3 regions of the Streptomyces sp. NPDC036813 genome follow, and region 3 is predicted to be linked to each of the others. Evidence: riboswitches for the same ligand, from Rfam matches in the RefSeq annotation. Region 3 holds a riboswitch; each other region holds the start of a gene.

Region 1 (11,107 bases), on a different contig from region 3:
GGGTGTGCAGATGGCCGCGGCGCCGGCGGACCTCCTCGGGGGGCGGCGCGGGCGGCAGCGGCGGCCCCGCGAGCTTCACCAGGCCGCGCACGGCCTGGCGTACGGACGGATCGCGCAGGGCATCGCCGAGGGTTCTCGCGTCCTCGCCGCGGTCCCAGATCAGTTCGGCGAGCAGGTCGAGCGCGGCGTACAGATCGCCCTCGATCTCCAGGTCGCCGGCCACCCAGGCGCGGGCCAGGCCCAGTTCGCCCGGTTTGAACAGCAGCCGGCGCAGCGCGCGACGGTTGCGCACGACCAGCGTCGGGGCGCCGGGAGGACCGGCCTGTGAGCCGTCCCAGGCGCGGATACGGACCGGGAGCGGCACTCCCAGCAACTGCTCGAGCAGGCGCGTGAGCCGCAGCGCGGCGTCGGCCATGTGCAACACCTCCGTGACAAGCGATCCCGGAATGTCGTGCACCACGTAAACACCTACGCGGCGGCGCCGCAGTCCCCCACGCGCGTCACGGCTGGGTAAACCCTCCTAAGGGGCGGGTCGTCAGAGCTCCCGGAGCGCGTCGAGGGTGATGTCCATCTCGACGTCGTAGGGCACGGCGAGCTTGAGCTGCTCGCGGTGCGTGCCGGTGAGCGCGTACGTCTTGGACACCGGGTCGAGTTCGTAGGTGCGCACGACGGGGTGCTTGCCCGCGCCGGAGGCCTCGACCAGCCAGAAGTGCGGGATGCCGGCGGCGGCGTACTTGTGGGGCTTGGTGTCGCGGTCACGTGCCTCGGAGTCCGGGGAGACGACCTCGACGGCGAGGACGAGGTCGGCGGCCTCGAAACGGGTCTGCTCCAGCTCGTCGGTGACGGCATCCGCGCGCACGACACACAGGTCGGGTTCAGGGCCGTTGCGGCGGTCCAGGACGACGGTCATCTCGCGCTCGACCTTGAGGTCGTCCGGGATCGTTCGGCGCAGGCCGTTCAGCAGCAGTTCGATCATCTTGGCGTGGAAACGCCGCTGCGGACTCACGAAGACCAGGCTCCCGTCGATCAGCTCGGTGTGCGGCGGGAGGTCGGGCAACGTGAACAGGTCGTCCACGGTGTATCCGTCCCGGGGCGGCACCGGCCAGCGGCGGCCGGGCGCGGAGGTCGGCTCGGCAACGGGCTCGGCGGTCATGATTCCTCCCATGGACGGGATTCTCGGCCTGCCCGTCCACGGTAGCCGTGGAGATCGGCCGACGTCATCACAACGAGTGATCATGTCCCGGAACGCCGAAGGGGCCGCCCGCACCACGGATGGCGGGCGGCCCCTTCGAGGTGTTCAGCAGCTGACCGGGAGGGTCAGGCGGCTCGACCGCGAGGGTCAGGAGGCCTTGGCCTTCTCCTCGGTCTTCACGGCGGCCGGGGCGGGAGCCGGGGCCGGCTTGGCGGCCTCGTAGAACTCCTCGCGCGGGGACTCCAGCGCACCGAGGGAGACGACCTCGCGCTTGAGGAACATGCCGAGGGTCCAGTCGGCGAAGACCCGGATCTTGCGGTTCCAGGTCGGCATCGCCAGACCGTGGTAGCCGCGGTGCATGTACCAGGCGAGACGGCCCTTGAGCTTGATCTTCATCTTGCCCATGACGATCATCGCGACGCCCTTGTGCAGGCCGAGACCCGCCACCGCGCCCTTGTTGGCGTGGCTGTACTCCTTCTGCGGGAAGCCCCGCAGGCCGGAGAGGACGTTGTCGCCGAGCACCCGGGCCTGGCGCAGCGCGTGCTGGGCGTTCGGCGGGCACCAGGCGTTCTCGTTGCCGGCCTTGCGGCCGACGAGGTCCGGGACCTGGGCGTTGTCGCCGGCGGCCCAGATGTAGTCGGTGCCCTGCACCTGGAGCGTGGGCGCGCAGTCGACGTGACCGCGCGGGCCCAGCGGCAGGCCGTAGCGGGCCAGGACCGGGTTGGGCTTGACGCCGGCGGTCCACACGATCGTGTTGGCGTCGACCTCGAGGCCGTTCTTCAGCACCACGTGGCCGTCGACGCAGGAGTCCATGGAGGTGGACAGGTAGACCTCGACACCGCGGGACTCGAGGTGCTCCTTGCCGTACTGGCCGAGCTTCGGTCCGACCTCGGGAAGGATCTTGTCGGCGGCGTCGACGAGGATGAACCGCATGTCCTCGCGGGAGACGTTGGTGTAGTACTTGGCCGCGTCCCGGGCCATGTCCTCGACCTCGCCGATGGTCTCGGCGCCGGCGAAGCCACCACCGACGAAGACGAAGGTGAGCGCCTTGCGGCGGATCTCCTCGTCCGTCGTGGAGTCGGCCTTGTCGAGCTGCTCCAGCACGTGGTTGCGCAGGCCGATGGCCTCCTCGATGCCCTTCATGCCGATGCCCTGCTCGGCGAGGCCGGGGATCGGGAAGGTGCGGGAGACCGCGCCGAGCGCGATGACCAGGTAGTCGAAGGGCAGCTCGTACGCCTCGCCCACCAGCGGGGCGATCGTGGCGACCTTGCGGTCCTGGTCGATGGTGGTGACCCGGCCGGTGAGGACCTCCGCCTTGGGAAGCACACGTCGCAGCGGGACGACGACGTGGCGCGGGGAGATGCTGCCGGCGGCGGTTTCGGGGAGGAAGGGCTGGTAGGTCATGTACGACCGGGGGTCGACGACCGTGACGGTCGCCTCTCCGTAGCGCATCTTCTTGAGGATGCGCCGAGCTGCGTACAGGCCTACGTACCCACCGCCTACTACGAGGATCCTGGGACGCTCCGTGGTGCTCATGGCATCGAGTATCCACCCGCTTGGGGGGGTGGCTCGTGCGCCCCTTCACAAGCTCCGACGGTACCTGTGCTACACTCCGCGGCCCGCGTGACGCAGGTCATGCCGGGCGACGGGAACCGTTGTCCGGTACAACCCGTTGTCAATGCCGCGTGAGCTGCCTCTCTGGGCGTCGGACGGCACGGTGAGCGAGGTGTCAGGCCCTGCGGGACGCGTGATCCGAAGGCGCGTCGTCCACCCCTTCTGAACATGTTCAAAGGCGAGTTCGGCCCCCGGAGGGGTGATCCGAAGGCGTTCAGGGGGCTTGCGGAACGGAATTCCTTGTGAAGAACTTCACGAACTTTCCCGACGAGGTGTCATCCGACGGTTCTCCTGGGCCGCTCAGGCGTGGCCGCGGACGCTCAGGGGAGGACGCTGACCAGGAGTGATCGCGTCCTGCGGGAGCGCCCGGGAGACGCCGGCGCGTCTGCCGGGTGCGGATGTCGGCGGGTGCGGGTGCGGGCCGGCCGGGGCCGGTCGCGCGGTTCCCCGCGCCCCCGGGGGCGTTGTCGCGGCCGCACCCAGCGGAGGCCGGCCCTCGCCACGGCGCCCCCGGGGTGCCGGCGGCCGTTGCCCGCCGGCACCCCGGGCGGTTTCCGGCGCCGGATCCCTACCGGTGGCCCGGGCCCATGCCGCCGCTGTCGTCGCGGCCCATGCGGTCGCGGGGCTCGTCGGCCTCCTCGGCGCTGCTCTCGATGCGCTCCTTGCGCACCTGTCCGCGCACGGTCTCCTGCCCGGTGTGCTCCTCGGTGGTCAGGCGCACCCGCTCCACCGGCACGGCCTCGGTCTCCACGACCGGCCGCTCCTCGTGCAGCACCACCTCGTGCTCGGCCTCGCCGATCTCCTGCCCGGACAGCGCGGCGTCGCGGTTCGCCTCGGTGATCGGCTCCCGCTCGACGCGCACCTCCTCGTGCCGCAGCGGTACGACGCGCTCCTCCTCCTCGGTGACGACGTACTTGCGCAGCCGGGCGCGGCCCGCCTCACGGCGCTCGACACCCACGTGCATGTGCTCCTCGGAGCGCGTCATCGCGTCGTCGTCCGGGCCCCTGCGCGCACCGGCTGCCGCACGGCCCTCCGCCGCGCCGGCGGCACCCGCCGCGCCCCCGGCACCCGCCATACCCGCGGCGCCTGCCGCACCCGCGGCGCCTGCCGCGCCCGCGGTGCCCGCCTGGTGGGCCCAGCCGCCCTCGCCGGGCCGGTTGGCGCGGGACCAGGACTCGTCCCAGTCGAGGCCGTAGTAGTCGTAGAGCCGGTGCTCCTCGTCCTCCGAAAGGTGGCCGCCGCCGTCGACGTCGACGTGCGGGGCGTCCTTGACCTTGCTCTTGGAGTACGGGACCTCCGTGTGCCCGTCCACCACCGCGGCGTCACGGATCGGTACGAAGGACTCGCTGCTGCCGAAGAGGCCGGTCTTGACCGAAACCCACTCCGGCGCACCGGTCGTGTCGTCGAGGAAGACGTGCTTGGCTTCGCCGATCTTCTTCCCGTCCTCACCGAGGACCGGGTGGTCCAGGACCGAGGGGATCTGCTCTCTGGTGATCATGTTTGTCTCACCCTTCTCGCGGAGCGACTCCCCTGGCGGGTTCACCATCACAAAAAGGGCGAAACAAACCAACAGCAACAGAGGGCACATACTTTTCGTAAGTGCCCTCTGTGCACATCAGTGTTCTGTCGTCACGCCACGGACCAGGCGATGCCGTCCAGGATGTCGTGCTCGCTCACCACGACCTCCTCGGCACCGATCCGGTCCATGATCGACAGCAGCACCAGGGAGCCCGCCGCGATCACGTCCACCCGCCCGGGGTGCATGGACGGCACAGCCGCGCGCTCGGCGTGCGTGGAGTGCAGCAGCCACTCGGTGATCTCGCGGACCTTGTCGCGGGAGATCCGGGAGTGGTGGATGCGCGCCGAGTCGTACTCGGGCAGCTCTTGGGCGATCGCCGACACGGTCGTCACCGACCCGGCGAGCCCGACCAGCGTCCGCGCCTCGCGCAGCGGCACGCTTGCCTCGGCGAGGTCGAGGGCGGCCTCGATGTCGGCCCGCATGGCCGCGATCTGCTCCTCGGTGGGCGGGTCCGTGACCGCCCCGCCGGCCACCAGGTGCCGCTCCGTCATCCGCACACAGCCGACGTCCACCGAGCGGGCCGCGCGCACGTGTTCCTCGCCGACGACGAACTCCGTGGAGCCGCCGCCGATGTCCACCACCAGGAAGGGACGGTCCAGGTGCTCGTGCTCGGCCAGCTCCCTGGTCGCGCCGGTGAAGGAGAACTCCGCCTCCTGGTCACCGGTGATGACCTCCGGCTCCACGCCGAGGATGTCCATCACGCCGCGCACGAACTCGTCGCGGTTCTCCGCGTCTCGGGAGGCGGAGGTGGCCACGAAGCGCAGCCGCTCGGCACCGTGCTCCTTGATGATCTCCGCGTACTCCCGGCACGCGGCGAAGGTACGCTCCAGCGCCTCCGGGGCGAGCCGGCCGGTGCGGTCGACGCCCTGCCCGAGCCGCACGATCGTCATACGGCGGTCCAGGTCGACCAGTTCGCCGCTCTTCGGGTCGCAGTCGGCGACCAGCAGGCGGATGGAGTTCGTACCGCAGTCGATGGCGGCGACACGGGTCACTTGGCGTCCTCCTCGGTCTCGGCGCCGTCCTGTGCCGACGTCACGCACGGACCCTTGCGCCACCACTCGGGCAGCATCGCGATGGCCTCGTCGCCCAGCGGGTTGACGCCCGGTCCGGCGGCCAGGGAGTGGGCGACCAGCACGTGCAGGCACTTCACGCGGTCCGGCATGCCGCCGGCGCTCGGGAAGCCGGTCAGCTCCTCGATCTCGTCCCGGCGCCGGATGTAGTCCTCGTGGGCGGCGCGGTAGGCGGCGGCCAGCTCCGGGTCGGTCTGCAGCCGCTCGGTCATCTCCTTCATCACGCCCTCGGCCTCCAGGGTGCCGATCGCGGAGGCGGCCCGGGGGCAGGTCAGGTAGTACAGCGTCGGGAAGGGCGTGCCGTCCGGCAGGCGCGGGGCGGTCTCCACGACATCGGGCTGCCCGCAGGGGCACCGGTGGGCGATCGCGCGCAGCCCGCGCGGCGGCCGGCCGAGCTGCTGCCTGAAGGCCTCGACGTCCGCGTCGGTGGGCTCGGTGCGCGGGGTGGACGGCGGGGGCGTTTCCACTACGAAGTTCTCTCTTGTCGAATTACTGGTCGGAGGCGTCGGCCTTGTCGACCCCGTCCCAGACGTTGGAGTACCAGGGGCGGTCCGTCGAGCCGGCGTCGGTGTGGGCCTGCGTGGCCGCGTCCGGGTCGACCACGACGTAACCGGTCTCCCCCGGCAGCACATAGTGCAGCCGCTTGCGGATCTGCTGCTCGGCGAAGGAGTCGTCCTGCCAGCGCGCCTTGAGGTCGCGCAGCTGCTCCACACGCTGCGCGGCCTGCTGCTTCTGGCGCTCCAGGTCGGCGATCTCGGCGCGCTGCGAGACGTACTGGCGCATGGGGTAGGCGAGCGCCACGATCAGCGTGCACACCACCAGCGCGAGCAGCGCCGCGCGGCCGGTGAGCCGGGAGCGGCGGGCCTGCCGTTTGGTCTGGGAACGGTAGACGCGGGCCGCGGTCTGCTCGCCGAGCAGCCGGATCCTGGTCGCGGTGGAGAAACGGTCCCGGTCCTTCACCGCCATGGCCATCCTCCCGTTTCACACGCGCGTACGTCCCCGGACACGGTACGGGACCGAGTACGGGGACGTACGTACGACTGGCTAAGCCTTACGCCAGGTTGGCCCAGCCTTCGGGGCCGGCCTCGGGCTCAGCCGTCTGTTCAGCCCTTGGAGACCGTGCCGCGGAAGCGGGGGAAGGCGCTGCGGCCGGCGTACACCGCGGCGTCGTCGAGGATCTCCTCGATGCGCAGCAGCTGGTTGTACTTGGCGACGCGCTCGGAGCGGGCCGGGGCGCCGGTCTTGATCTGGCCGCAGTTGGTGGCGACAGCGAGGTCGGCGATGGTGACGTCCTCGGTCTCGCCGGAGCGGTGGGACATCATGCACTTGTAGCCGTTGCGCTGGGCCAGCTCGACGGCGTCCAGGGTCTCGGTGAGCGAGCCGATCTGGTTGACCTTGACGAGCAGCGCGTTGGCGGCGCCCTCGTCGATGCCGCGCTGGAGACGCTCGGGGTTGGTGACGAACAGGTCGTCACCGACGAGCTGGACCTTGTCGCCGAGCTTGGCGGTGATGGTCTTCCAGCCGGCCCAGTCGTCCTCGAACAGCGGGTCCTCGATGGAGACCAGCGGGTAGGCCTCGACCAGCTCGGCGTAGTACTCGGTCATCTCCTCGGCCGAGCGGTTCTTGCCCTCGAAGACGTAGGAGCCGTCCTTGTAGAACTCGGACGCGGCCACGTCGAGGGCCAGGGCGATCTGCTCGCCGGGGGTGTAGCCGGCCTCCTTGATCGCCTCGAGGATGAGGTCGAGGGCCTCGCGGTTGGAGCCGAGGTTCGGGGCGAAGCCGCCCTCGTCGCCGAGGCCGGTGGACAGGCCCTTGGACTTCAGGACCTTCTTCAGGGTGTGGTAGACCTCGGCGCCCCAGCGCAGGGCCTCGGAGAAGGACTCCGCGCCGATCGGGGCGATCATGAACTCCTGGATGTCCACGTTGGAGTCGGCGTGCGAGCCGCCGTTCAGGATGTTCATCATCGGCACCGGCAGCAGGTGCGCGTTCGGACCGCCCAGGTAGCGGAACAGCGGCAGGTCGCTGGCCTCGGAGGCGGCGTGGGCGACGGCGAGCGAGACGCCGAGGATGGCGTTGGCGCCGAGGGAGCCCTTGTTGTCGGTGGCGTCCAGGTCGAACATGGCCTGGTCGATCAGGCGCTGCTCGGTGGCGTCGTAGCCGACCAGCTCCGGGCCGATCTGCTCGATGACGGCCAGCACGGCCTTCTCGACGCCCTTGCCCTGGTAACGGCTGGAGTCGCCGTCGCGGAGCTCGATGGCCTCGAAGGCGCCCGTCGAGGCGCCGGACGGAACGGCGGCACGCCCGGTGCTGCCGTCGTCGAGGCCGACCTCGACCTCGACCGTGGGGTTGCCTCGGGAGTCCAGGATTTCCCGGGCTACGACGACGTCGATGGACGGCACGAGCATCTCCTTCGTGGATGTGACGCTGAAAGTGCGGGGCTGGTGAGCCTTGCGACTAGAGCCTAACCGCCCCGGGGCCATCGGCCAGCCGACCGCCCGGCCCGTGGACAGACAGACCGTACCCATTGTTCACCGTCGGAACAAAGGGGGGTGGCGTTCCGGCTGAACGTCCGGAGAACGGACGGCAGAAAAAACCCCGTCCCGGTGCGTACGGGGGAACACGCACCGGGACGGGGAGCCCGTGGGGACGGGGAGCGGCCCTTGGCCGGCCCGCTGCCGCTTACTTCAGGTGCAGCTGCTGGCCCGGGTAGATGAGGTCGGCGTCCGCGACGATGTCCTTGTTCAGGTCGAACAGCTTCTTCCAGCCGCCGGCGACGTGGTGCTTCTCGGCGATGGAGCTGAGGGTGTCACCGGTGACGACCTTGTACTCGCCGTCGCCCTTCTTGACCTTCTTGCCGGTCGGGGTGGTGACGGTCTTGGTGCTCTGCTTCTTCGGCGTCTGCGCCGGGCGCTCGCTGGAGCGGGAGGCGCTCTGCTGCTCGCTGGAGCGCGTCGTGGTGGTGCCCTGGGAGGACGAGCCGCCGCTCTGGGAGGAGCTGGAGGAGCCGCCACCGTTGTTCGGGGTGTTCGACAGGCCCGTGCCGCAGACCGGCCAGGCGCCCTTGCCCTGGGAGGCGAGGACCTTCTCGGCGACGGCGATCTGCTGGGACTTGCTGGCCTGGTTGGCCTGCGGGGCGTAGGCGGTGCCGCCGTACGCGGCCCAGGTGGAGGCGGAGAACTGCAGGCCGCCGTAGTAACCGTTGCCGGTGTTGATGGACCAGTTGCCACCGGACTCGCACTGGGCGACCGCGTCCCACTCGGAGGTGGTGGCGGCGGAGGCGTTGCCGGCCGCCATCAGCGGGGCGGCGACGGCCGCGCCGGTGACACCGGCGAGCGCGATGACACGGGTGGTCTTGGAGGGACGACGGTGCTTGCCCTTGCCGGAAAACAGCATGGTGGATCCCCTCACCGACGCCTGCGAGGTGAGCTGTCGGGTTCGGGCCGGTTGAGTTGCCCGGCCACCCCTCCCCTGGGAGGCGTGGCTTCACCCCTAGCCGCTCCGGCTCAACTGCCGGGCACGGCGCTTACCTTGGGTCCCCCGCTCCTGCCTGCGGCGCGTTGAGCGACGACTGTTCCCGTGCGGCCGCTGGCAGGATTCGGCGTTGCGGCCGGCCGGGGCTCGCGATGGCGAGCGGTCATGACCGTAGACAGGCGATCGGCCGAATTTCAAAGACGATCACGGCTTCTGAGACTCATCCCACACTTTCACCAAAGCGGACATCAGTCTCAAAACGGGGCGTCAACTCCCGCTACTTTTCGCCCGTTTCGCCACCGACAAGCAGGGTCTGACCGGGGACGATGCGGCCCGGGTCGGCCCCGATCGCGTCCCGGTTCTCCGCGTACAGCGCGCGCCACCCGCCCTCGACGCCAAGGGAGTCGGCGATGGACGTCAGACTGTCCCCGTCGCGCACTGTGTAGCGCGAGGCATGCCGGCCCGAGGCGGGCGCCGCGCTCACTTCGGCGGCGTCCTCCGTGGCGCTGGCGCCGCGGTGGCGGCCGCCGCCGTCCACCGCACCGGTGTCGACGAGCCCCGAATCCCCGACGATCTGGCGCAGGTTGTCCGGATCGTCGGTGTTTGCGTCACCTGCGGACGCGCTGCCGGACGGCTGCGAGGTGCCGGGCCCGGACGTTCCGGGCGCGCCGGACTCGGCCGCGCCCCCCGTGGACGGGGTGGCGGACGACGACCCGTCAGAGGGCTGCGCGGGGGTGCCCGTGGAGGGCGTCCCGGACGGCGCACCGGAGGAGTCGGGCAAGCCGGGCGAGTCCACCGAACCGGATGATCCGGAGGTACCGGTGGATCCGGAGGTACCGGCCGAAGCGGATGAGTCGGACGGAGTGCTGGTCCCGGTCGGACCGGAGGAGCCCGAGCCGGTGGTGGAGCCGCCGGCCGCCGAGCCGCCGCCCGACGTGTCGCCCGCGACCCCCGTGTCGACGTCCGGTGCGGAGGTGTCGCCGGACAGGCCCGAGGTCAGCCCGCACAGCGTCCAGTGGCCGACACCCTGGTCGGCGAGGACCTTCTCGGCCACGGCTATCTGCTGCGAACGGCTCGCGAGGTCGGGCCGGGCCGCGTACTCCAGGCCGCCGTGCCCCTCCCAGTCCTCCTGCGACAGATGCAGGCCGCCGTAGAGCCCGATCCCGGGGTTGTCGCTCCAGCGGCCTCCGCTCTCGCACTCGGCCACCTTGTCCCACGTCGCGCCGTCGGCCGCGTGGGCGCTCGCCGCGCCGAGCAGAGGGATGGCGATGGCGGAGCCGGTCACTCCGGCCGTGACGAGGAGGGCCGGAGCCTGACGGGGGCGACGGTGTCGACCGTTCCCGGAGAGCATGCGGTGACCTTTCGCGAGACAGCACTGACCGGCGCGGCGCCTTGAGGCACCGGCGTCGCGCTGACGAGTGAACGTATCGGCAGACGATCGCCAGTCACAAGTTCATGCCGCGCAGATCACGTGAAGATCACATAGTTGAAGATGTGTCAGTTTTCTGTGCGGGCGCGGGCGTGAACGTCACGGGCAACTGCCGCAGACCCCGCATGATGAGTCCACCGCGCCAGCGCAAGTCGGCTGGTTCGGCGCCCAGTTGGAGGTCGGGCAGCCGGGTGAGCAGGGTGGCGAGGGCGGTCTGACCCTCCAGGCGGGCCAGCGGGGCGCCCAGGCAGTAGTGGATGCCGTGACCGTAGCCGAGGTGCTGGTTGTCACGGCGGGCGAGGTCCAGCAGGTCCGGCTCGGGGAAGCGCTCCGGATCGCGGTCGGCGGCGGCCAGGACGACGAGCACGGGATCGCCGGGGGCGATGTCCTGCCCGCCGACGGTCAGCGGCTCGGTGGCGAACCGCCAGGTCGCCAGCTCCACGGGGCCGTCGTAGCGCAGCAGCTCCTCCACGCCCGTCTCCAGCAGCGCGCGCTCGCCCCGGGCGAGGGAGTCCTGCAGCCGGTGCCGCTGTCCGGGGTGGGTCAGCAGGGCGTAGGTGCCGTTGCCGATGAGGTTGACGGTGGTCTCGAAACCGGCGAACAGCAGGATGAACGCCATCGCCGCCGCCTCGTTCTCCGTGAGGTGCTCGCCGTGGTCGGAGGCGCGGATCAGGCCGGAGATGAGGTCCTCGCCGGGTGCGGGTTCGGCGGGCAGGGCCTGCCGCTTGCGGTGGATCAGTTCGGCGAGGTAA
Region 2 (8,412 bases), on a different contig from region 3:
CGGGACACCGATCGACGACGCCGCGGCGTGCGATGTCATCGCGCAGCTCATGCAGCTGGAGCACCGGGACCCGGACCGGCCCGTGCAGCTCTACATCAACTCGCCGGGCGGCTCGTTCCAGGCGATGACGGCGATCTACGACGCGATGCGGTACGTCGCGTGCGAGGTGGAGACGTACTGCATGGGCCAGGCGGGCTCGTCCGCCGCGGTGTTGCTGGCCGCGGGCGCGCCGGGGCGCCGGTTCGCGCTGCCGGGCGCCCGGATGGTGATGCGTCAGCCCGCGTTGCCGGAGCCGGTGGAGGGGCAGGCCAGTGACCTCGCCCTTCAGGCCGCGGAGTTGACGCGCATCCGGGCGACCCTGGAGGAGATGCTCGTCCGGCACACCGGGCGCAGCCGGCGGCAGGTCGGCGCGGACATCGAGCGCGACCACGTCCTCGACGCGGCCGGGGCGCTGGCGTACGGGCTGGTGGACGAGATCATCACCGTCCGCGCGCAGCCGGGCGGGAGGTGAGCCGTCCGATGCTGCCGGATCTTCCGCCGCTGCCCGCCCTCACCCGGGCGGAGGGGGAGCTGATCGACCGTTACCTGGAGGTCGTGGACCTGCTCGGCCGGATCAACCCGGCCTGTCCCGGCGACACCTACCGGGGGCTGCGGGCCGCGCAGGCGCTGGTGACCAAGGCGGTGGCGCTGCGCGACGCGCTGACGCTGATGCACCAGCGCGGCGAGAGCGAGCTGCACGCCGGCACCCTGGCACGCGCGTTGCGGGTGCTCGACGGCGAGCGCCGCACGGCGCGGGTCACCCTGCCGCCACCGGCGGGGAGTTGAGCCGAGGGCCGAGCGGGTTCAAACGGACCGAACGGCGTACCCCCCATCGGCCTATCCGAACGCCTTTTTTTCGGGGGTCCGAGTTGCGTGACCGGCGGGACGAGAGGCCGGAATGAAGTGTTCCGCCGCTGGTCCGGGGCTCGCCGGATCAGTGAACACCCCACCGAACACAGGGCTGTCCACCCGAACGGGTGAGTGGTGAGGAACCCCACAAATACCCGTTTCCGTTGGGATTTTCGGACAGTTGTGGGCCAAGATCCCTGACTGACGACAAGCCCCCGCCGCAGCGGCGGGGCGATCCGGGCGGACGCCGAGTCCTGCCGCCGTCCGGATGACCGGTCGACAGGAGTGGATCGGCAGGAGTGGAGGACCCAAGCACGACGGGTCGCCGGAACGGTCATGCCACGACCGGGCCGAGCAGCCCTTGGGGTGAAGCCGCGTCAGCGGCCGGGCTACTTCGCCAGCCCGAATCCGACAGGTCATCCTTCACAGGCGGCTGACGAAGGGTTGCGCATGACTGCGCTCAATCGTGTCCCGTCGCTCATGGCCCGGGCCGGTACGGCTTCCGCCCTGACCATCGCCGCGGTGGGCGGCTCGATCGTGGTCCCGGGCCTCGCCTCGGAGGCCGCCGCCGCGACGCCGGCGACCAAGGCGCTGCAGATCGCCGCGTCCAAGAAGGGCGCGCCGTACCAGTGGGGCGCCACCGGGCCGCGCCGGTTCGACTGCTCGGGACTCACGCTGTACTCGTTCAAGAAGGCGGGCAAGAAGCTGCCGCGCACGGCCGCCCAGCAGTACAACAAGACGCACCACATCCCGGCCCGCAGCCGTAAGGCCGGTGACCTGGTGTTCTTCCACTCGGGGTCGAACGTCTACCACGTCGGCATCTACGCCGGGAAGAACAAGATCTGGCACGCCCCGAAGACGGGCGACGTGGTGCGCCTGCAGAAGATCTGGACCAAGAGCGTCTGGTACGGCCGGGTGAGCTGACCGACGCCCCTCCTCGGCACACGGCCCTCACGCGGCCACGAGCCCGACGGCACGGCCCTCAGCGGCCGCTGTCGGGCCGAGGAGGGCCGTCAGCGGGCTCCAGCGGCGGCTGCCGGGACAAGGCCGGGGTGGCCGCGGGCCAACGGCGCCAACGGCGCCAACGGCTCGGGCATACGGGTGAGCGGGTGTCACGCCCTGGGGCCCCCGTCGCCGAGGCTCACGGCGTGCGTTCGGCGGCGGTGCCGCCGGGGGCGGTCCGGTGGGCGCGGTGTGACAAGCCCGCGGGAGTCGTCCCGGAACCGAACGGTTCAGCAGGGCTGCGGTTTTGGTTCTGTCTGTTGCGTCGAGGGGACCGGCTCGGGCGGGAGTGCCCAGGGCAGTTCGATGGCGACCGTCTTGCCGCCCTCGCGGGTGGGGCGGACGCGGAGTCTGCCGCCGCACTCGGCGGCCAGCCAGCGGATGATGACCATGCCCCGGCCGTTGTCCTGCTGGACGGCCGCGGGCAGCCGCTTGGGAAAGCGGGGGTGGCTGTCCGTGACACCGATGCGCAGCAGCTCGTCGCGGTCCAGGGTGACGTCCACCGTGAACGTCGGGGATTGCCCGAACGTGTGCTGCACGGAGTTGGTGGCCAGTTCGGAGACGATCAACCGGATGCTGTCCGCCAGCTCCGCGTCCGACGGCAGACCCCATTCCGCCAGGGTGCCGGCCACGAAGCCGCGGGCCGCGGACACCGAGGCCGGATCGCTCGGCAGAGTGACGGATGCTTCCAGGTGGTCTGCCATGGCGACGTCGTCCCTTTCCCACGGGACCGCAGTCCGGCACGGAGCCGGTGGTTCGAGTACGGTCCCGGACTGGTGCTTCGCCGCCAGACTGCCATCACCACGCCGGTCACGGAGGCGATCCACCAAGATATGCATATATCTGTCGCTCGAAGCGGTGAACTCTGCCACGGCAGACCGTATCCGGGCGGCTCGGACGGAGTAAGGAGGGGCGCATGCAGCACGGTCCCGCGGTGCGCCGCCGGAAGCTGGGCGCCGAACTGCGCGCGCTGCGCGCCCGGGCGGGACTCACCAGCGGGGAGGCCGCCCGGCTGGTGGGCTGGCACCAGTCGAAAGTCAGCCGGATCGAGACCGGCTCGAGTGGCGCGAAACCGTCCGATGTGCGGTTACTGCTGAACGCGTACGGCGTCGAGGACGACGAACTGCGGGACCTGCTGCTGGTGTTGGCCGGCTCCCAGGTCGGCGGCAGGGAGCACTGGTGGCACGCCTACCGCGGGGTGCTGCCGCCCACGTACCGCGACTTCATCAGTCTGGAGTCGCAGGCCAGCGCGATGCGCACGCTGGAGACCTCGGTCGTGCCGGGGCTGCTGCAGACGCCCGCCTACGCCCGCGCGGTGACCCGGGCGGCCGTCGGCGCGGTGGACGAGGAACGGCTGGACGCGCTGGTGGAGGTGCGTCTGGCCCGCCAGGACGTGCTGCACGCGCCGCGTCCGCTGAAGCTGAGCGCCGTGCTGGACGAGGCGGTGCTGCGCCGGGAGGTGGGCGGTCCCGAGGTGATGGCGGAGCAGCTGCGGCGGCTGCTTCAGGCCGCACGGCTGCCGCAGGTGCGGTTGCAGGTGTTGCCGTTCTCCGCGGGGGCGCATGTCGGCATCACCGGGCCTTTCGTTATTTTCTCATTTCCGAGCACTTCTGATCTGGACGTGGTTGTTCTCGACCACATGACGAGTAGCCTCTACCTCGAACGGAAAGAAGACCTCCGGGCCTACGCGGAGGCCTTCAACTCCCTTCGGATCCACGCCCTTTCCCCCGAGGACTCGTTGGATTTCATCGCCTCACTAGGTGACGGCGCGTAAGGAGGCACCATGACCGCACTGCCTCGCACCATCCCTTTCAGTACCGATCTGCACGGCGTGCGCTGGCTGCGCAGCAGCTACAGCACCGGAGCGAACAACTGCGTCGAGACGGCCCGGCCGGCCTCCGGGCACTGGGCCGGGCTGCTCGCCGTACGCGACTCCAAGGCCCCGGACGGGCCCGCGCTGCTCTTCTCCCCCGGGAGCTGGGCGGCGTTCACCGCCGCCGTGCGCCGCGACTGAGCACGGCACACCCCGGGCGAGGGCACGGCCGTGGACGCCGACTCATGGCCGCGTCTCGCCGATCACCCGTACAGCGCGTTCGATCTGATCTTCGGTCAGGTCCGCACGGGCGGTCAGCCTGAGCCGTGAGATGCCGTCGGGCACGGAAGGAGGTCGGAAACAGCCCACAGCCAGGCCGGCCGTCCGGCAGTCGGCCGCCCAGCGCACGGCCTGCTCCGGGGACGGAGCGCGCACCGAGACCACGGCGGCGTCCGGCCGTACCGCCTGATGACCCGCGGCCGTCAGCCGGGCGTGCAGCTCTGCGGCCACCGCGCGGGCCCGTGCCGCCCGCTGCGGCTCGCGGCGCAGCAGCCGCAGGGCCGCGAGGGCGGAGCCCGCCGCGGCCGGGGCGAGCCCCGTGTCGAAGATGAAGGTCCGGGCCGCGTTGACCAGGTGGTCGATCACCCGTGCGGGCCCCAGGACGGCGCCGCCCTGGCTGCCGAGCGACTTCGACAGCGTCACGGTCACGACCACGTCGTCCCCGCCGGCGAGCCCCGCCGCGTACGGCGCGCCGCGCCCGCCGTCACCCAGGACGCCCAGCCCGTGGGCGTCGTCGACCACCAGGCCGGCGCCGAATTCCCGGCAGGCGACGGCCAGTTCGGCCAGTGGGGCGGCGTCGCCGTCCACCGAGAACACGGTGTCGGAGACGGCGATCGAGGTGCCCTCATGGGTGCCGAGCGCCTTGCGCACGGCGTCCGGTTCGGCGTGCGCGACGACCTGCGTGGTGCCGCGGGCCAGCCGGCAGCCGTCGATCAGGGATGCGTGGTTGCCCGCGTCGGAGACGATCAGCGAGCCGTGCGGGGCGAGTGCGGTGACCGCGGCGAGGTTGGCGGCGTAACCGGAGGAGAAGACGAGCGCGGCCTCGAAGCCGCAGAAGTCCGCGAGCTCGCGTTCCAGCTCGGTGTGCAGCTCGGTCGTACCGGTGACCAGGCGGGAACCCGTCGCGCCGCCGCCCCATGTCCGGGCGGCCCGTGCCGCGCCCTCGGTGACCTCCGGATGGCGGGCCAGACCCAGGTAGTCGTTGCTCGCCAGGTCCAGCAGCGGCGTGTCGGCGGGGCGGGGACGCAGGGTGCGCACGAGTCCCGCACGGCGGCGCGCGTCCGCCTGCTCGTCGATCCAGCCGAACGCCATGGGTCCTCCGGGATTTTGTAGGCAGTGCACAGACACTAGCGGGACACACCGCAGCTCAGGATGTGGCAATACCCACACCTCGAACGGCCTTGTTTGTGCGAACTCTCCTTGGCCTGGCCTACCCCCGTAAGACAGGATCAGCTCCCATGGACCTGCTGAACACGCTGGTGGACAAGGGACTGCGGCGCGAGCTGCCGACCCGCGAGGAAGCCCTGGCCGTCCTCGCCACGACCGACGACGAACTGCTCGATGTGGTGGCCGCGGCCGGCAAGGTACGCCGGCACTGGTTCGGCCGACGGGTGAAACTCAACTACCTGGTCAACCTCAAGTCCGGCCTGTGCCCGGAGGACTGCTCGTACTGTTCGCAGCGCCTGGGGTCCAAGGCCGACATCCTGAAGTACACCTGGCTCAAGCCCGACGAGGCCTCCCAGGCCGCCGCCGCGGGTCTGGCCGGCGGCGCCAAGCGGGTGTGCCTGGTGGCCAGCGGGCGCGGCCCGACGGACCGGGACGTGGACCGGGTCTCCGAGACCATCAAGACGATCAAGGAGCAGAACGAGGGCGTCGAGGTGTGCGCCTGCCTCGGTCTGCTCTCCGACGGCCAGGCCGAGCGGCTGCGCGAGGCGGGCGCGGACGCCTACAACCACAACCTCAACACGTCCGAGGGCACGTACGCGGACATCACGACCACGCACACCTACGCCGACCGGGTCGACACGGTGACCAAGGCGCACGCGGCGGGCCTGTCGGCCTGCTCCGGTCTGATCGCCGGCATGGGCGAGAGCGACGAGGACCTGGTGGACGTGGTCTTCTCGCTGCGCGAGCTGGACCCGGACTCCGTTCCGGTGAACTTCCTGATCCCCTTCGAGGGCACCCCGCTGGCCAAGGAGTGGAACCTCACCCCGCAGCGCTGCCTGCGCATCCTGGCGATGGTCCGCTTCGTCTGCCCGGACGTGGAGGTCCGTATCGCGGGCGGCCGCGAGGTCCATCTGCGCACGATGCAGCCGCTGGCGCTGCACCTGGCCAACTCGATCTTCCTTGGCGACTACCTGACCAGCGAGGGCCAGGCCGGTAAGGCCGACCTGGAGATGATCGCGGACGCCGGGTTCGAGGTGGAGGGCGCCGGCGAGGTGACGCTGCCGGAGCACCGGGCGGGCGCGGCCGGCGGCTGCGGGTCGCACGAAGCGGCAGGTGGCTGCGGTTCCGACGCGGCGGCGGGCGGCTGCGGTGGCCACGAGGGCGCGGAGGGCTGTGGGTCGCACGCCTCGGCCGGCGGCTGCGGATCGCACGAAGGCGCCGGGATCTGCGGTACGGCCGCCCCCGCGCCGGCGGCGAGCGAGCCCCGTACCGACCTGGTCGCCGTGCGCCGGCGCGGCGCGGGAACGGACCTCGCGCCCAATGCCTGACCTGAGCGTGCCCGAGCTGCTGGAACTGGACCGGCGGCATGTGTGGCATCCGTACGGCCCGATGCCCGGGCAGACCGAACCGCTCGTCGTCGAGGCGGCGAGCGGGGTCCGGCTGAAGCTCGCGGACGGCTCGGGTGAACTGGTCGACGGCATGTCGTCGTGGTGGTCTGCCATCCACGGCTACAACCACCCGGTGCTCAACGAGGCCGCGACCGAACAGCTGGGCCGGATGAGCCATGTGATGTTCGGCGGGCTCACGCACGAGCCCGCCGTGCGGCTGGCGAAGCTCCTTGTCGACATGTCGCCCGACGGCCTGGAGCACGTCTTCCTCGCCGACTCCGGTTCGGTGTCCGTCGAGGTCGCGGCCAAGATGTGCCTGCAGTACTGGCGTTCGCTCGGGCGCCCCGAGAAGCAGCGGCTGATGACGTGGCGCGGCGGCTACCACGGCGACACCTGGACGCCGATGTCGGTGTGCGACCCCGAGGGCGGCATGCACGAGCTGTGGTCCGGGGTGCTCCCGCACCAGGTCTTCGCCGACGCGCCGCCCGCCGACCACGACGAGGCGTACGCCGAGCACCTGCGCGCGACGGTGGAGCGCCACGCCCATGAACTCGCCGCCGTCATCGTCGAGCCGGTGGTGCAGGGCGCGGGCGGCATGCGCTTCCACTCCCCCGCCTATCTGCGGGTGCTGCGCGAGGCGTGCGACGCGCACGACGTGCTGCTGGTGTTCGACGAGATCGCGACCGGGTTCGGCCGTACGGGCGCGCTGTTCGCCGCCGACCACGCGGCGGTGTCCCCGGACGTGATGTGCGTCGGCAAGGCGCTCACCGGCGGCTATCTGACGATGGCGGCGACGCTGTGCACCGCGCGCGTGGCGGACGGCATCTCGCGGGGCGAGGTGCCGGTGCTGGCGCACGGGCCGACCTTCATGGGCAACCCGCTCGCCGCGTCCGTCGCCTGCGCCTCGATCGAGCTGCTGCTCGGGCAGGACTGGCTCGCCGAGGTCAAGCGGATCGAGTCGGGACTGCGCGAGGGTCTCGCGCCGGCCCTGGACCTGCCCGGCGTACGGGACGTGCGGGTCCTCGGCGCGATCGGCGTCGTCCAGCTGGACCACCCGGTGGACATGGCCGCCGCGACCCGCGCCGCGGTGCGGGAGGGCGTGTGGCTGCGGCCGTTCCGCGACCTGATCTACACGATGCCGCCGTACGTCACGTCGGACGCGGACGTGGCACGGATCTGCCGTGCGGTGTACGCGGCGGCCGAGGAGGGATGACATGCCGGTACTGGTGATCTCGGGCACGAACACGGATGTCGGCAAGACGGTCGCGACCGCCGCGGTGGCGACCGCGGCCCTCGCGGCCGGCCGCTCGGTGGCCGTGCTGAAGCCCGCGCAGACCGGGGTGGGCCCCGACGAGCGCGGGGACGCCGACGAGGTGGCGCGGCTCTCGGGCGGCGTCACGGTGGCCGAACTCGCCCGCTACCCCGAGCCGCTGGCGCCGGCCACCGCCGCGCGACGGTCCGGACGGGCGCCGCTGCATCCGCAGGAGATCGCCGAGGCGGCCGCCAAGCTGGCCACCGAGCACGATCTGGTGCTGGTGGAGGGCGCGGGCGGGCTGCTGGTGCGGTTCGACGCGGCGGGTGGCACGCTCGTGGACGCGGCGGCGCTGCTGCGCGCGCCGGTGCTGCTCGTGGCCTCGCCGGCGCTCGGCACGCTGAACATCTCGGAGCTGAGCGCGCGGGAACTGCGGCGACGGGACGTGGAGCTGCTCGGCGTGGTGATCGGCAGCTGGCCGCGCACGCCCGACCTGGCCATGCGCTGCAACCTGGAGGACATGCCGGTCGTGGCCGGCGCCCCCCTCCTCGGCGCCCTGCCGGAGGGCGCGGGCGCCCTGTCCCCGGCCGACTTCCGCACGGCGGCTCCCGGCTGGCTGGCCC
Region 3 (11,107 bases):
CGTGGACCGCGCCGAGCGCGCCGAGCGTCCGGCGGCGGCGCCGTACGAGCGCCGCGAGCGCCGTGACGGCGACCGCGGTGGCTTCCGCCGGGACGACCGCCGCGACGACCGCCGTCCGCAGGACCGCGACGACCGTCGTTCCTTCGACCGCCGGGACCGTGAGCGCGGTTTCGACCGCCGGGACGGCGAGCGCGGTGACCGTGGCGGCTTCCGCCGTGACGACGAGCGCGGTGGCTTCCGTCGTGACGACGAGCGTGGCGGCTTCCGCCGTGACGAGCGTCGTCCGTTCGACCGCGACCGCGGTGGCCGTACCTTCGAGCGCCGTGACGGCGAGCGGAACGAGCGCGGTGACCGTGGCGGCTTCCGCCGTGACGACGAGCGTGGCGGTTTCCGTCGTGACGACGAGCGTGGCGGCTTCCGCCGTGACGAGCGTCGTCCGTTCGACCGCGACCGTGGCGGCCGTACCTTCGAGCGCCGTGACGACCGTGGTGGCTTCCGCCGCGACGAGCGTGGCGGCCACCGTGGCAACGACCGCCCGTTCAACCGCGACCGCCGCGACGACCGCCCGGGCTTCCGCACCGGCGGCCACGAGCGCCCCAACGGCCGTCGTGACGACCACCGTGGCGGCTCCGCCGGCTTCGGCCGCCGCGACGACAAGCCGCGCTGGAAGCGCAACGGCTGACGGTGCCGCAGCACCGCTGACGCTGTCGCAGCCTTGAGGTGAGGGCCCGTACGACTTCGGTCGTGCGGGCCTTTCCGTATCCCGCCGACCGTCGCGAACCGGTCTACAGCCGACACTTCCGGCCGCTGCCGACGGTCCGACGCGGCCGCGTCGGCGATACCCGATCGGCGACGCGGGCTCGTCCCGCTATGCTCGGGGAGGCAACATCGCCAGGGCCCTTAGCTCAATTGGCAGAGCAGTGGACTTTTAATCCATTGGTTGTGGGTTCGAGTCCCACAGGGCCTACGCACGCGGCGGAGGGTTTCGCCCCTCTCACCCGCCTTCGACGCCCGGACCGGTTTCTGCCGGCCCGGGCGTTGTCGTGTCAGGGCAGCAGATGGCGGTTCGGTTCTCGGGCCGCCGTTTCGAACTCCTCGAGCAGCACCACGTCCACGCCCGCGGCGGTCAGCGTGCCGGTGCCGTCGGCGGACGGGACGAAGGTGTCCGGCTCGCGCCAGGCCGTCACCACGCGGCGTACGCGTGCGCGGAGGATCAGCTGGGCGCAGGGAAGGGGGCGGGAGGCGCGGCGGGTGCAGGGCTCCAGGCTGGTGTACACCGTGGCGGTGGGCAGGCGGGGGTCGTCCGCCGGGATCTTGGCGAGGGCCGCCTCCTCGGCGTGGACCGTCGGGTCGCCGGCCTCGCGCGAGTGACCACGGGCCAGTTCCGTGCCGTCGGCCGCGACGATCACCGCGCCGACGCTGAACGCCGTGTCCGACGGCGGGCAGCGGTCCGCCAGCTCGCACGCCAGGCGCAGCCAGTGTCGGTCGGCGGGGGCGGTGGCGGTGCCCGTGCCGGGGGCGGTGGGCGCGTAGCGCATGAGGACGACGTCCTCGATCTGCCGCGTCTGCAGCAGGCGCAGGCGGCCCTTCTGGTAGGCGCCCGGCCCGAAGAGGCGGGGGGCGTCGGGGTCGCCGACGAGGAGCGGGGACAGGACCAGCTGGAGTTCGTCCGCCAGCTGCTGCTGGAGCAGCTGGGTGTGGATCGTGCCGCCGCCCTCGACCATCAGGCGTCGCACGCCCCGGGCGCCGTGCAGATGGCCGAGGAGGGAGGGCCAGTCCAGGTCGGGGCCGAGAGGGACGATGTACGCGCGGATGCCGGCCCGCCTCGCCCGTTCGGCGCCGAGCCGCGTCGTGTAGAGGATCTTCTCGCCGCCCGTGTGCCAGAAGTTGGCCGACGGGTCCAGGTCGCCGGAGGCGGAGACGGTGACCTTCAGGGGGTACTCCGGGAGGCCGGCCGCCACGCGGGCCGCCCGCCGCTCGGGCGAGTTGACCAGCAGCCGCGGGTTGTCGGCGCGCAGGGTGCCGGCGCCGATGAGGATCGCGTCGACGGACGCGCGGACCTCGTCGACGCGGTCGAAGTCGGCCGGGCCGGACAGCAGCAGCCGGTCGGGGCCGGTGTCGTCCAGGTAGCCGTCGAGGGAGACGGCCGCGGACAGCAGGACGTACGGGTGGGGCATCGCGCTCCCCGTCGGGTGAGGTGGCGGACACGGCTTGGTTCAACTTTTAAACAAACCTACACTGGCGGCATGACGACCCGCTGGCTCTCCCCCGACGAGCAGCGTGCCTGGCGCGCCTACCTCGCGGCCACGCACCTCCTGGAGGACGCGCTGGACCGGCAGCTCCAGCAGGACGCCGGCATGCCGCATCTGTACTACTCCATCCTGGCCACCCTGTCCGAGTCGCCCGAGCGGCGGCTGCGGATGACCGACCTCGCCGAGGCCCTGAAGATCACCCGCAGCCGGCTGACGTACGCGGTGACCCGGCTGGAGAAGGACGGGCTCGTGGCGCGCGAGAGCTGTCCGTCGGACAAGCGGGGGAGCATCGCCGTCCTGACCGGTGAGGGGCTGGCCCATGTCGAGCGCGCGGCCCCCGGCCATGTGGAGACGGTCCGGACCGCGCTGTTCGACCATCTCGGCCCGGAGCAGGTCGGACAGCTGGAGGAGATCTGCGCGGGGATCGCGCGGGCGCTCGAGGGGGCGGAGGCGGAGGACGTGCCCTGGCGTCGACGGTCCGGGCCGTCGTGTGGGTGAGTCACGTCATACCCGGCGGGTCCACGACCGGGTGTATTGCTTCAAGTTTCAAGCAGGAGTAAGGTCCCGGGTCTGAGCTTCTGCTTCAAATCTGAAGCAGCTGGACGGAACCCGGAGCACCCGCATGGCCGACATCCCCGTTGTCCCCGCCGCCACCCCGCGCGCCCGCGTCCGGGTCCCGCTGCACTTCGCCGACGGCTACCGCGCCGACGCCGAACTGGTCACCTTCCACGGCCTCACGGACGGCCAGGAGCACGTGGCCGTCGTGCTCGGCGAGCCGGGCCCGGTCCCGCTCGTCCGGCTGCACTCCGAGTGCCTGACCGGCGACGTCTTCGGCTCCGCCCGCTGCGACTGCGGCCCCCAGCTGCGCGAGGCCGTCGAACGCATCGCCGACCGCGGCGGCGTCCTGCTCTACATGCGTCAGGAAGGGCGCGGCATCGGCCTCTACAACAAGCTCGACGCCTACGCCCTCCAGGACCAGGGCCTGGACACCTACGCCGCCAACGCCGCTCTCGGGCTGCCCGAGGACGCCCGCGACTACACCGCCGCCGCGCAGATGCTCACCGCCCTCGGGATCGGGTCGCTGGATCTGCTGTCCAACAACCCGGACAAGGCCGGCCAGCTGCGCACCCTGGGGCTCGACGTCCGCGACCGGGTGCCGACCGGTGTCTTCTCCACCCCGCACAACGTGCGCTACCTGCGCGCCAAGGTCCTGCAGACCCAGCACACGCTGCCGCTGGCCGAGCTGGCGGAACGGAGTGTGGGCTGACCCTCGCAGGGGACCGGGGGGCCTGCGCGGGCTGACCCGCAGAGGGCCCGGGGGGCCGGCGAAGAAACGTGGTCGTCGGCGGCCCCGCGGATGACGTACACTGGAGTCACAACGACGCGGGGTGGAGCAGCTCGGTAGCTCGCTGGGCTCATAACCCAGAGGTCGCAGGTTCAAATCCTGTCCCCGCTACTGAAGGCCGAGGGCCGGAAGCCGAAAGGTTTCCGGCCCTCGGCTTTTTCCGTCGCGACCGGCTTGGCTGCCTCTTTTTGCCACTCGGCGCCGCCGCCGTTCGGCCCTCGGCCGCTGGGGCCGCCGCCGCTCGGCTTTCCGTCGCTGGGCCTGCCGCTACTCGGCTCTCCGTCGCTGGGCCCGTCGCCTTCGGCCCGCTGCGGCCCGGTGTCATCCGGTCGGCCCTCACCGCTCGCCGCTCGCGCCCGCACCGGCAACCCTGGACGGGCGGGACGACGGCGGACAGGGACGGTGGGAGACGAGCGGTGCGGCCTGGAGACGCGACGGACGACGGGCCGTACCCCCGGATCGGCAGGCGCGTTCCCGAGGCCGGGACGGGCCCGTTCGCCGACGGGTGGGTTCCCGGTGGCGGGACCGGTTCCGTGGCCCGCGGATGCGCCCCGGATCCCCGCGGCGACGACCCCGCCCCGGCTCTCGGTCTCGGCTCCCGGGCCGCCGTTCGGCTGGCCGATGACCTCGTGCCCGAGTCCGAGCCCGGGGACGGCGGGGAGCCGCGGCCCGAGGAGGGCCGCAGGATCTTCGTCGCGCGCGCCTTCGTACGGATCCTGCCCGCGCTGCTCATCGCCGCCGGGGCGGTCTACGACTACTGCACCCCGTCCGACTTCACCGCGGTCCCCTTCTTCACCGCCGCGCCCCTGGTCGCCGCCCCGCTCTACAGCCGCCGCGGCACCGTGCTCACCGGGCTCGCCGCCGTCGCCGTCGTGCTCGGGCTGCATCTGACGATCGGTATCGTCTGGCACACGGACGCCGTCACCGAGCTGGTGACCGTCGCCACGGTCGCCGTCCTGGCCGTCCTGATCAACGCCCTCGCGCGCCGCAGCAGCGAGCAGCTCGCCTCCGCGCGCGAGGTCGCCGAGGCCGCCCAGCGCGCCGTACTGCCCGAACCCGCCGAAGAGATCGGCGGATTCCAGATCGCCGCCTGCTACGAGGCCGCGCGCGCCGACGCCTTCATCGGCGGCGATCTGTACGCCGTGCAGGACAGCCCGTACGGCGTCCGCCTGATCGTCGGAGACGTGCGCGGCAAGGGCATGGGCGCGGTGGCGGCCGTGGCCGTGGTCATCGGTGCGTTCCGGGAGGCCGCCGAGCAGGAGGCGACCCTGGAGGCGGTCGCCCAGCGGCTGGAGCGGGCGCTGGCCCGCGAGGGCGCCCGGCGCGACGGGCTGGACGCGTTCGAGGGGTTCACCACGGCCGTCCTCGCCGAACTCCCGCACGGCGACGGCGTCGTCCGCCTGCTCAACCGCGGTCATCCGCCGCCGGTGCTGCTGCACGCCGACGGCGCCCTGCGCGCACTCCTGCCCGCCGAGCCCGCGCTGCCGCTCGGCATGGGCGAGCTGGGCCTGTGGCCGGACCGCGCCGAGGAGGTCGTCTTCCCCGGCGGCGCCACGCTCCTGCTGTACACCGACGGCCTCTCCGAGAGCCGCGACCGCCATGGCCGCTTCTACGACGTCGAGGCGCGGCTCGCCGGACGTGTCGTCACCGCGCCCGGCGCCCTGCTCGCCGCGGTGGCGAAGGACGTGCGCCGGCACTCGGGGGGCGGCATGGCGGACGACATGGCGCTGCTCGCCGTCCGCCGGCCGTGAAGGTCACGATGGGTGAGCGGGCGACAGCCCTCTGCATAACAATTGACACACCATCACCAAAACCAGGTTTTGGACGTGACGCCTGAGGGGCAATCAAGTCGCCCCTTTTGCGCCGGTCGTGGCATGAAAGTCCAGGCCAAGAATGTTAATGATCAAGACGAACGGCTTGGAATCAAGCCTCCGGGTCTATTAACGTTCGATAACGCAGCGCGGTCGTCCCAGCCGTCACAAGAGACGGCTCCGTGCTCACGCGCCGAATCCCGTAGGGAACCGGGGAACCACCACCTTGGGGTGAATCTCGCGTCAGCCGCCGTCGATGACGGCCGGTATACGCGCGTAGGAGACCTTCCTGCTCCGAACCCGTCAGCTAACCCGGTAGGCGAGACGGAAGGAAAGGAGTACGCCCGCGTGGCGTCCAACCGGCCTGCCCCGACAGCCCCGTTCGTGCCGAGCCAGCAGGGCCCCGAGACCCTCGTCTACGGCGGCCACCGCACCGACGAGGGCCCTTGGGAGGAGTGGAACCCCACTGAGGAGTCCGTCCGTCCCGTCCGCGGCCGGCACCGCGTCGCCAAGCAGCGCGGCGGACTCGCCCGCAGCTCCACCGTCCTCGGCGTCGGCGTCATCGCCGCCGTCGGCGCGGGCGGCATGGCCAGCGCGCAGACCGGCAAGCCGCCGGTCTCCATCTCCATGCCCGACCTGCCCTCGGTCGGCTCACTGATCTCCGACCACGAGGACGGCAAGCCGCAGGGCTCCGCCACCCCGCTGAGTGACATCGTCAGCTCCGCCGACACCGCGCAGGGCACCTCCGACGCCGGTGAGGCGCTGCGCAACCGGATCATGGCCCAGGCCGAGTCGCAGCAGGTCCAGGTCGACGTCAAGGCGCAGGCCGCCGCCCAGGCCGCCGTGGCCAAGCAGGCCGCCGAGGCCGCCGCGCAGGCGGAGAAGGAGGCCGCGGCCAAGGCCGCCGCCGCGAAGGAGAAGGCGGAGGCGGAGGCGAAGCAGAAGGCCGAGGCCGAGCGCCTGGCCGAACTGGCCAAGCAGTACGCGCTGCCGACCTCCTCGTACACCCTCACCTCCCGCTTCGGGCAGGCCGGCTCCATGTGGTCCTCCGGCTACCACACCGGCCTGGACTTCGCCGCCCCCACCGGCACGCTGATCAAGGCCGTCCACACCGGCACCATCACCGAGGCAGGCTGGGCCGGGTCCTACGGCTACCGCACGATCCTGACCCTCGACGACGGCACCGAGCTGTGGTTCTGCCACCAGTCGTCGATCAGCGTCAGCGTCGGGCAGAAGGTCGCAACCGGTGACGTCATCGGTCGCGTCGGCGCCACCGGCAACGTCACGGGCCCGCACCTGCATCTGGAGGTTCACCCCGACGGGCAGGCCTCCGGTATCGACCCGATGGCGTGGCTGCAGGACAAGGGCCTCACCCCCTGACACCACGCCCGGCTCCGGATCCCCGGCGGTCCTGACGGCAACCCCCCCGACGTCAGGGCTGCCGGTTCGTGTGTGCCGAGGTGTTTGCACACTGTTGGTTTGCGTGCGGAATGGGTCGAGCAGGCCGTGGTGTTGCAACAGAGCATGACTGCTCTTCGCAAGCTCGGCACGTCCGACCTCGAGGTCTTCCCGCTCGCCCTCGGCGGCAACGTCTTCGGCTGGACCGCCGACGAGACGACCTCCTTCGCCGTCCTCGACGCCTACACCGCCGCCGGCGGCAACTTCGTCGACACCGCCGACTCCTACTCCGCCTGGGTGGCGGGCAACCAGGGCGGGGAGTCCGAGACGATCATCGGCCGGTGGGTGAAGGCCCGCGGCAACCGCGACGACGTCGTCATCGCCACCAAGGTCAGCCAGCACCCCGAGTACCAGGGCCTGTCCGCCGCGACCATCAAGGCCGCCGCCGACGCCTCCCTGCGCCGCCTGGGCACCGACCACATCGACCTTTACTACACCCACTTCGACAAGCCCGAGGTGCCGGTCGAGGAGATCATCGGCGCCCTGGACGAGCTCGTGAAGGCCGGCAAGGTCCGCCACATCGCCGCCTCCAACATCTCCGCCGAGCGCCTGCGGGCGTCCCTGGAGTTCTCCGACCGCGAGGGTCTCGCGCGGTACGTGGCGCTGCAGCCGCACTACAACCTGGTCTCCCGCGACACCTACGAGGGCGACCTCCAGGACCTCGCCGCCGACGCCGGTCTCGCCGCCGTCCCGTACTACGCGCTGGCCTCCGGCTTCCTCACCGGCAAGTACCGGCCCGGGGCGAGCGTGGACAGCCCGCGGGCAGGCGGCGCGGCGCAGCACCTGCAGTCCGAACGCGGCCGCGCGGTCCTGACCGCCCTGGACGAGATCGCTCAGGCCCATGACGCCCCCGTCGCGACGGTCGCCCTCGCCTGGCTCGCCGCGCAGCCGACGGTCACCGCCCCCATCGCCTCGGCGCGCACCACGGACCAGCTTCCGGCGCTGCTGGGCGTGGCGGACCTGACCCTGACGGAGGCGGAACGGGAGCGGCTGACGCAGGCGTCGGCCTGACCGGCGCCCTGCCGCCTCCGCGGCGAGCGGCTTTCTACGAGCGGTAGGGGTTGTACGCCGGGTACACCGGATGGGCGCCGTACCCGGCGTACCCCGAGTGCCCGGCATACCCCGCGTACCCGGCGTACGGCGGGTGCGGCCGCGCCGCCCCGGGGGCCGGCCACGGGTGCGCGGGCCACGGCAGCATCACCGGCACCGGGGGCGCGGCCGCCCGGGCCGCGTACTCCAGCGCCGGCCGGGCCTGCTCCCGCAGCCGCCACATGTCGTTCAGCAGCTCCCTTTCCCGTACGACGAAGTCGGCGCCGGCGCGGCCGCGGCGGCCCCGGTGTCGCAGGAACGCCAGGGACGTCGCGTACACCTCGTAGCGCGCGACCTCCTTGGCCGCCGGCTTGCCCAGGTGATGCGCGGCGTACTCGCGGGCCATGCGGCGCGCCCGCATCGAACCGAGCGCGAACGGCTCGGCGGGCGCGAGCCAGCCCGCGGCGACGTAGGCGGGCAGCTCCTCGCGGATCGTGCGCAGCCCGCGCTGCCGGGTCCAGACGACCAGCCAGGTCAGCAGCCCGAACGCGGGCATCATGAAGCCGCCGTACACGGCGAAGAAGCCGAACGGTCCGAAGGACGCCGAGCCGTTCCACAGGGCGTGCATGCACATGGCCAGCAGCAGCCCGCCCAGCGCAAGGAGGACACGGCGCAGGCGCCGGCCCTCCCCCGACAGCGCGGCGATGCCGAAGCCGATGCCGGTCATGGTGGTGAACAGCGGGTGCGCGAACGGCGACATGATCACGCGGACGAAGAAGGTCGCCGCGGTGACGGAGGCGATGCCCCGGCCACCGGTGATCTGGTCGGTGCCGAAGGCGGTGCCGAGGTAGAGGATGTTCTCGGTGAACGCGAAGCCGGTGGCGGTGACGCCGGCTATCACCACGCCGTCGACGATCCCGGTGAAGTCGCGTCTGCGGAAGAGGAAGACGAGCAGGACTGCGGCAGCCTTCGCCGACTCCTCCACGATCGGCGCTATCACCGTGGCGCCGAGGGTGTCCGCACCGGCCGGGTCCGCGGTCGCCGTCGCTATCCACTTCGTCGCGAAGCTGTTGGCGACGATCGCTATCAGGGCCGCCGCGCAGGCGCCCCAGGCGAAGGAGAACAGCAGGTTCCGCCAGGGGCCGGGCTCGACCCGGTCCAGCCAGCGGAAGGCGGCGGTCAGCAGCGGTACGGGGAAGACGGCGAGCCCCAGCCCGACCAGGAAGCCCTCCGTGCCGGTCTGCTCGCGCACCAGCGCGAGGATGACCAGACCGGACAGGGCGAGCAGCGTGATGAGCGCGCCGTACCGCACCCCTCTGCGCTGCCACCAGTGCGGGTGATGGAGCGCACCGTCGCCGGGGCCGCCGGGGTATGTCGGATACGGGGGACTCGTGGCCACGGCATTGACCCTAACGAGGGACAGCGCCGCCCGCGACGTTGACGGCGGTGTCAGTCCGGATCTTGGTCGCTCCGCAGATGCGGTACGCGGCGGAAGAGCAGGTCGTTCACGACGTGGCCCTTGTCCAGGCCCTGGCCCTCGAAGCGGGTCAGCGGGCGGAACGCGGGGCGCGGTGCGAAGCCGCCGTCCGGCTGGGTGTTCTCGAAGTCGGGGTGCGCGGTGAGCACCTCGAGCATCTGCTCGGCGTACGGCTCCCAGTCCGTGGCGCAGTGCAGGACCGCCCCCGGCTTCAGCCGGGTCGCGGCGAGGGTGAGGAACTCCGGCTGGATCAGCCGGCGCTTGTGGTGCCGCTTCTTGGGCCACGGGTCCGGGAAGAAGACGCGCAGGCCGTCCAGCGCGTCGGGGGTGAGCATCTCGCGCAGCAGGATGATCGCGTCGCCGTTGCCGACGCGGATGTTGGACAGGCCGTGGTGGTCGGCGAGGTTCAGCAGGTTGCCCTGGCCGGGGGTGTGCACGTCCACGGCGAGGATGTTGGTGCCGGGGTCGGCGGCGGCCATCTGTGCGGTGGCCTCGCCCATGCCGAAGCCGATCTCCAGCACGACGGGGTTGTCGTTGCCGAACAGCTCGGTCAGGTCGAGGGTGCGCTGCCCGTCGATGTCCAGCCCCCACTTGGGCCACAGCCGCTGCAGGGCGTCGGCCTGTCCGGCGGTGACCCGGCTGCGGCGCGGCTGGAAGCTGCGGATGCGCCGCTCGAAGTGCGATCCGGCGGGGTCGGCCCTCGGCCCGTCCGGGAACCGCGGCTCACCCTTGGCCCGGGTGTGCCGGACAGAGTCGCCGGGGTCCGCTTCGCGGGCGGGCCGGGGGGTTTCGGGAGCGTTGGGGGAGTCAGACACAGTGGGATCGATTGTACGGAGGCGCTCCGCGATCCGAGTACGCCGCTTGCGGGGGTGGGCTGCGGGCGTCGGGCGTCCGCGGACCCATGGGGGCTGGTCGCGCGGTTCCCCGCGCCCCTGGCCGGGGTGCGGTGCCCTCCGTTTTGTCGTCGCCCGAAACCAGCGCGCCGGTCACGCCTCCGCGAGAGCCTTCAGTGCTCTGCGGGCCACCTCTCTGCCGATCGGCAGGGACGCTGTGGCGGCCGGGGACGGTGCGTTCAGGACGTGCACCGTGCGTGCTCCTTCCCGGATGAGGAAGTCGTCCACCAGCGTGCCGTCCCGCAGGACCGCCTGTGCCCGCACGCCCGGTTCCGTGCGCACCAGGTCCTCTTCCTCCACGGCCGGCAGCAGCCGTCGTACGGCGTCGACGAACGCTGCCTTGGACACCGACCGGCGCAGCTCACCGGCGCCGTACCGCCAGTGGCGGCGGGCTATCTGCCACGAGCCGGGCCAGGCCAGCGTCCCCGCCAGCTCCCGCGGCCGGACGACCCCCCAGCCGTACCCCTCCCGGGCCAGGGCCGGGACCGCGTTGGGGCCCACGTGGACGCCGCCGTCGACACCCCGGGTCAGGTGGACCCCGAGGAAGGGGAACGCCGGGTCCGGCACCGGGTAGACGAGGCCCTTCACCAGTTCCGGCCGCGCCAGCTCGTAGTACTCCCCGCGGAACGGGACGATCCGGACCTCGGGTTCGTCGCCGGTCAGCCGCGCCACCTCGTCGCAGTAGAGCCCGGCGCAGTTCACCAGAGCTCGGGCGCGGACGACGTCGCCGGTCGCCGTGCGCACGGCGACGCCGAGCGACGGCCGCCGGTCGACCTGCACCACCTGAGCGCCGTAGCGGATCTCCGCGCCGGAGGCCTCGGCGAGCTGCCGGGCGACGCCGA

What was found. A riboswitch is a leader RNA that binds a small molecule or an ion and turns the genes downstream of it on or off. The one in region 3 is predicted to bind cyclic di-AMP.
Region 1: it holds a riboswitch for cyclic di-AMP, as region 3 does, so the genes downstream of both, ACZ67Q_RS25890 (transglycosylase family protein) here and ACZ67Q_RS17785 (M23 family metallopeptidase) in region 3, are expected to answer to the same signal.
Region 2: it holds a riboswitch for cyclic di-AMP, as region 3 does, so the genes downstream of both, ACZ67Q_RS27355 (C40 family peptidase) here and ACZ67Q_RS17785 (M23 family metallopeptidase) in region 3, are expected to answer to the same signal.

What each region holds. Positions count from the first base shown of each region.
Region 1 is NZ_JBVJPV010000013.1:82,540-93,646, forward strand. Features, by position in the region: gene ACZ67Q_RS25850 (class I SAM-dependent methyltransferase) at 1-415, opposite strand, end outside; gene ACZ67Q_RS25855 (Uma2 family endonuclease) at 536-1,165, opposite strand; gene ACZ67Q_RS25860 (NAD(P)/FAD-dependent oxidoreductase) at 1,340-2,728, opposite strand; gene ACZ67Q_RS25865 (PRC and DUF2382 domain-containing protein) at 3,375-4,304, opposite strand; gene ACZ67Q_RS25870 (Ppx/GppA phosphatase family protein) at 4,436-5,377, opposite strand; gene ACZ67Q_RS25875 (DUF501 domain-containing protein) at 5,374-5,922, opposite strand; gene ACZ67Q_RS25880 (FtsB family cell division protein) at 5,945-6,421, opposite strand; gene eno (phosphopyruvate hydratase) at 6,559-7,854, opposite strand; gene ACZ67Q_RS25890 (transglycosylase family protein) at 8,135-8,848, opposite strand; cyclic di-AMP (ydaO/yuaA leader) riboswitch at 8,852-9,020, opposite strand; gene ACZ67Q_RS25895 (transglycosylase family protein) at 9,204-10,277, opposite strand; gene ACZ67Q_RS25900 (cytochrome P450 family protein) at 10,405-11,107, opposite strand, start outside.
Region 2 is NZ_JBVJPV010000014.1:113,808-122,219, reverse strand. Features, by position in the region: gene ACZ67Q_RS27365 (ATP-dependent Clp protease proteolytic subunit) at 1-511, shown strand, start outside; gene ACZ67Q_RS27360 (hypothetical protein) at 520-825, shown strand; cyclic di-AMP (ydaO/yuaA leader) riboswitch at 1,202-1,335, shown strand; gene ACZ67Q_RS27355 (C40 family peptidase) at 1,339-1,812, shown strand; gene ACZ67Q_RS27350 (ATP-binding protein) at 2,121-2,594, opposite strand; gene ACZ67Q_RS27345 (helix-turn-helix domain-containing protein) at 2,807-3,664, shown strand; gene ACZ67Q_RS27340 (DUF397 domain-containing protein) at 3,674-3,904, shown strand; gene ACZ67Q_RS27335 (8-amino-7-oxononanoate synthase) at 3,947-5,074, opposite strand; gene bioB (biotin synthase BioB) at 5,221-6,477, shown strand; gene ACZ67Q_RS27325 (adenosylmethionine--8-amino-7-oxononanoate transaminase) at 6,470-7,750, shown strand; gene bioD (dethiobiotin synthase) at 7,752-8,412, shown strand, end outside.
Region 3 is NZ_JBVJPV010000007.1:351,502-362,608, forward strand. Features, by position in the region: gene ACZ67Q_RS17750 (DEAD/DEAH box helicase) at 1-682, shown strand, start outside; tRNA gene ACZ67Q_RS17755 (tRNA-Lys) at 895-967, shown strand; gene ACZ67Q_RS17760 (dihydrofolate reductase family protein) at 1,047-2,177, opposite strand; gene ACZ67Q_RS17765 (MarR family winged helix-turn-helix transcriptional regulator) at 2,247-2,750, shown strand; gene ACZ67Q_RS17770 (GTP cyclohydrolase II) at 2,875-3,519, shown strand; tRNA gene ACZ67Q_RS17775 (tRNA-Met) at 3,635-3,708, shown strand; gene ACZ67Q_RS17780 (PP2C family protein-serine/threonine phosphatase) at 4,227-5,348, shown strand; cyclic di-AMP (ydaO/yuaA leader) riboswitch at 5,590-5,745, shown strand; gene ACZ67Q_RS17785 (M23 family metallopeptidase) at 5,757-6,788, shown strand; gene ACZ67Q_RS17790 (aldo/keto reductase) at 6,933-7,877, shown strand; gene ACZ67Q_RS17795 (PrsW family intramembrane metalloprotease) at 7,912-9,294, opposite strand; gene trmB (tRNA (guanosine(46)-N7)-methyltransferase TrmB) at 9,345-10,187, opposite strand; gene lhgO (L-2-hydroxyglutarate oxidase) at 10,359-11,107, opposite strand, start outside.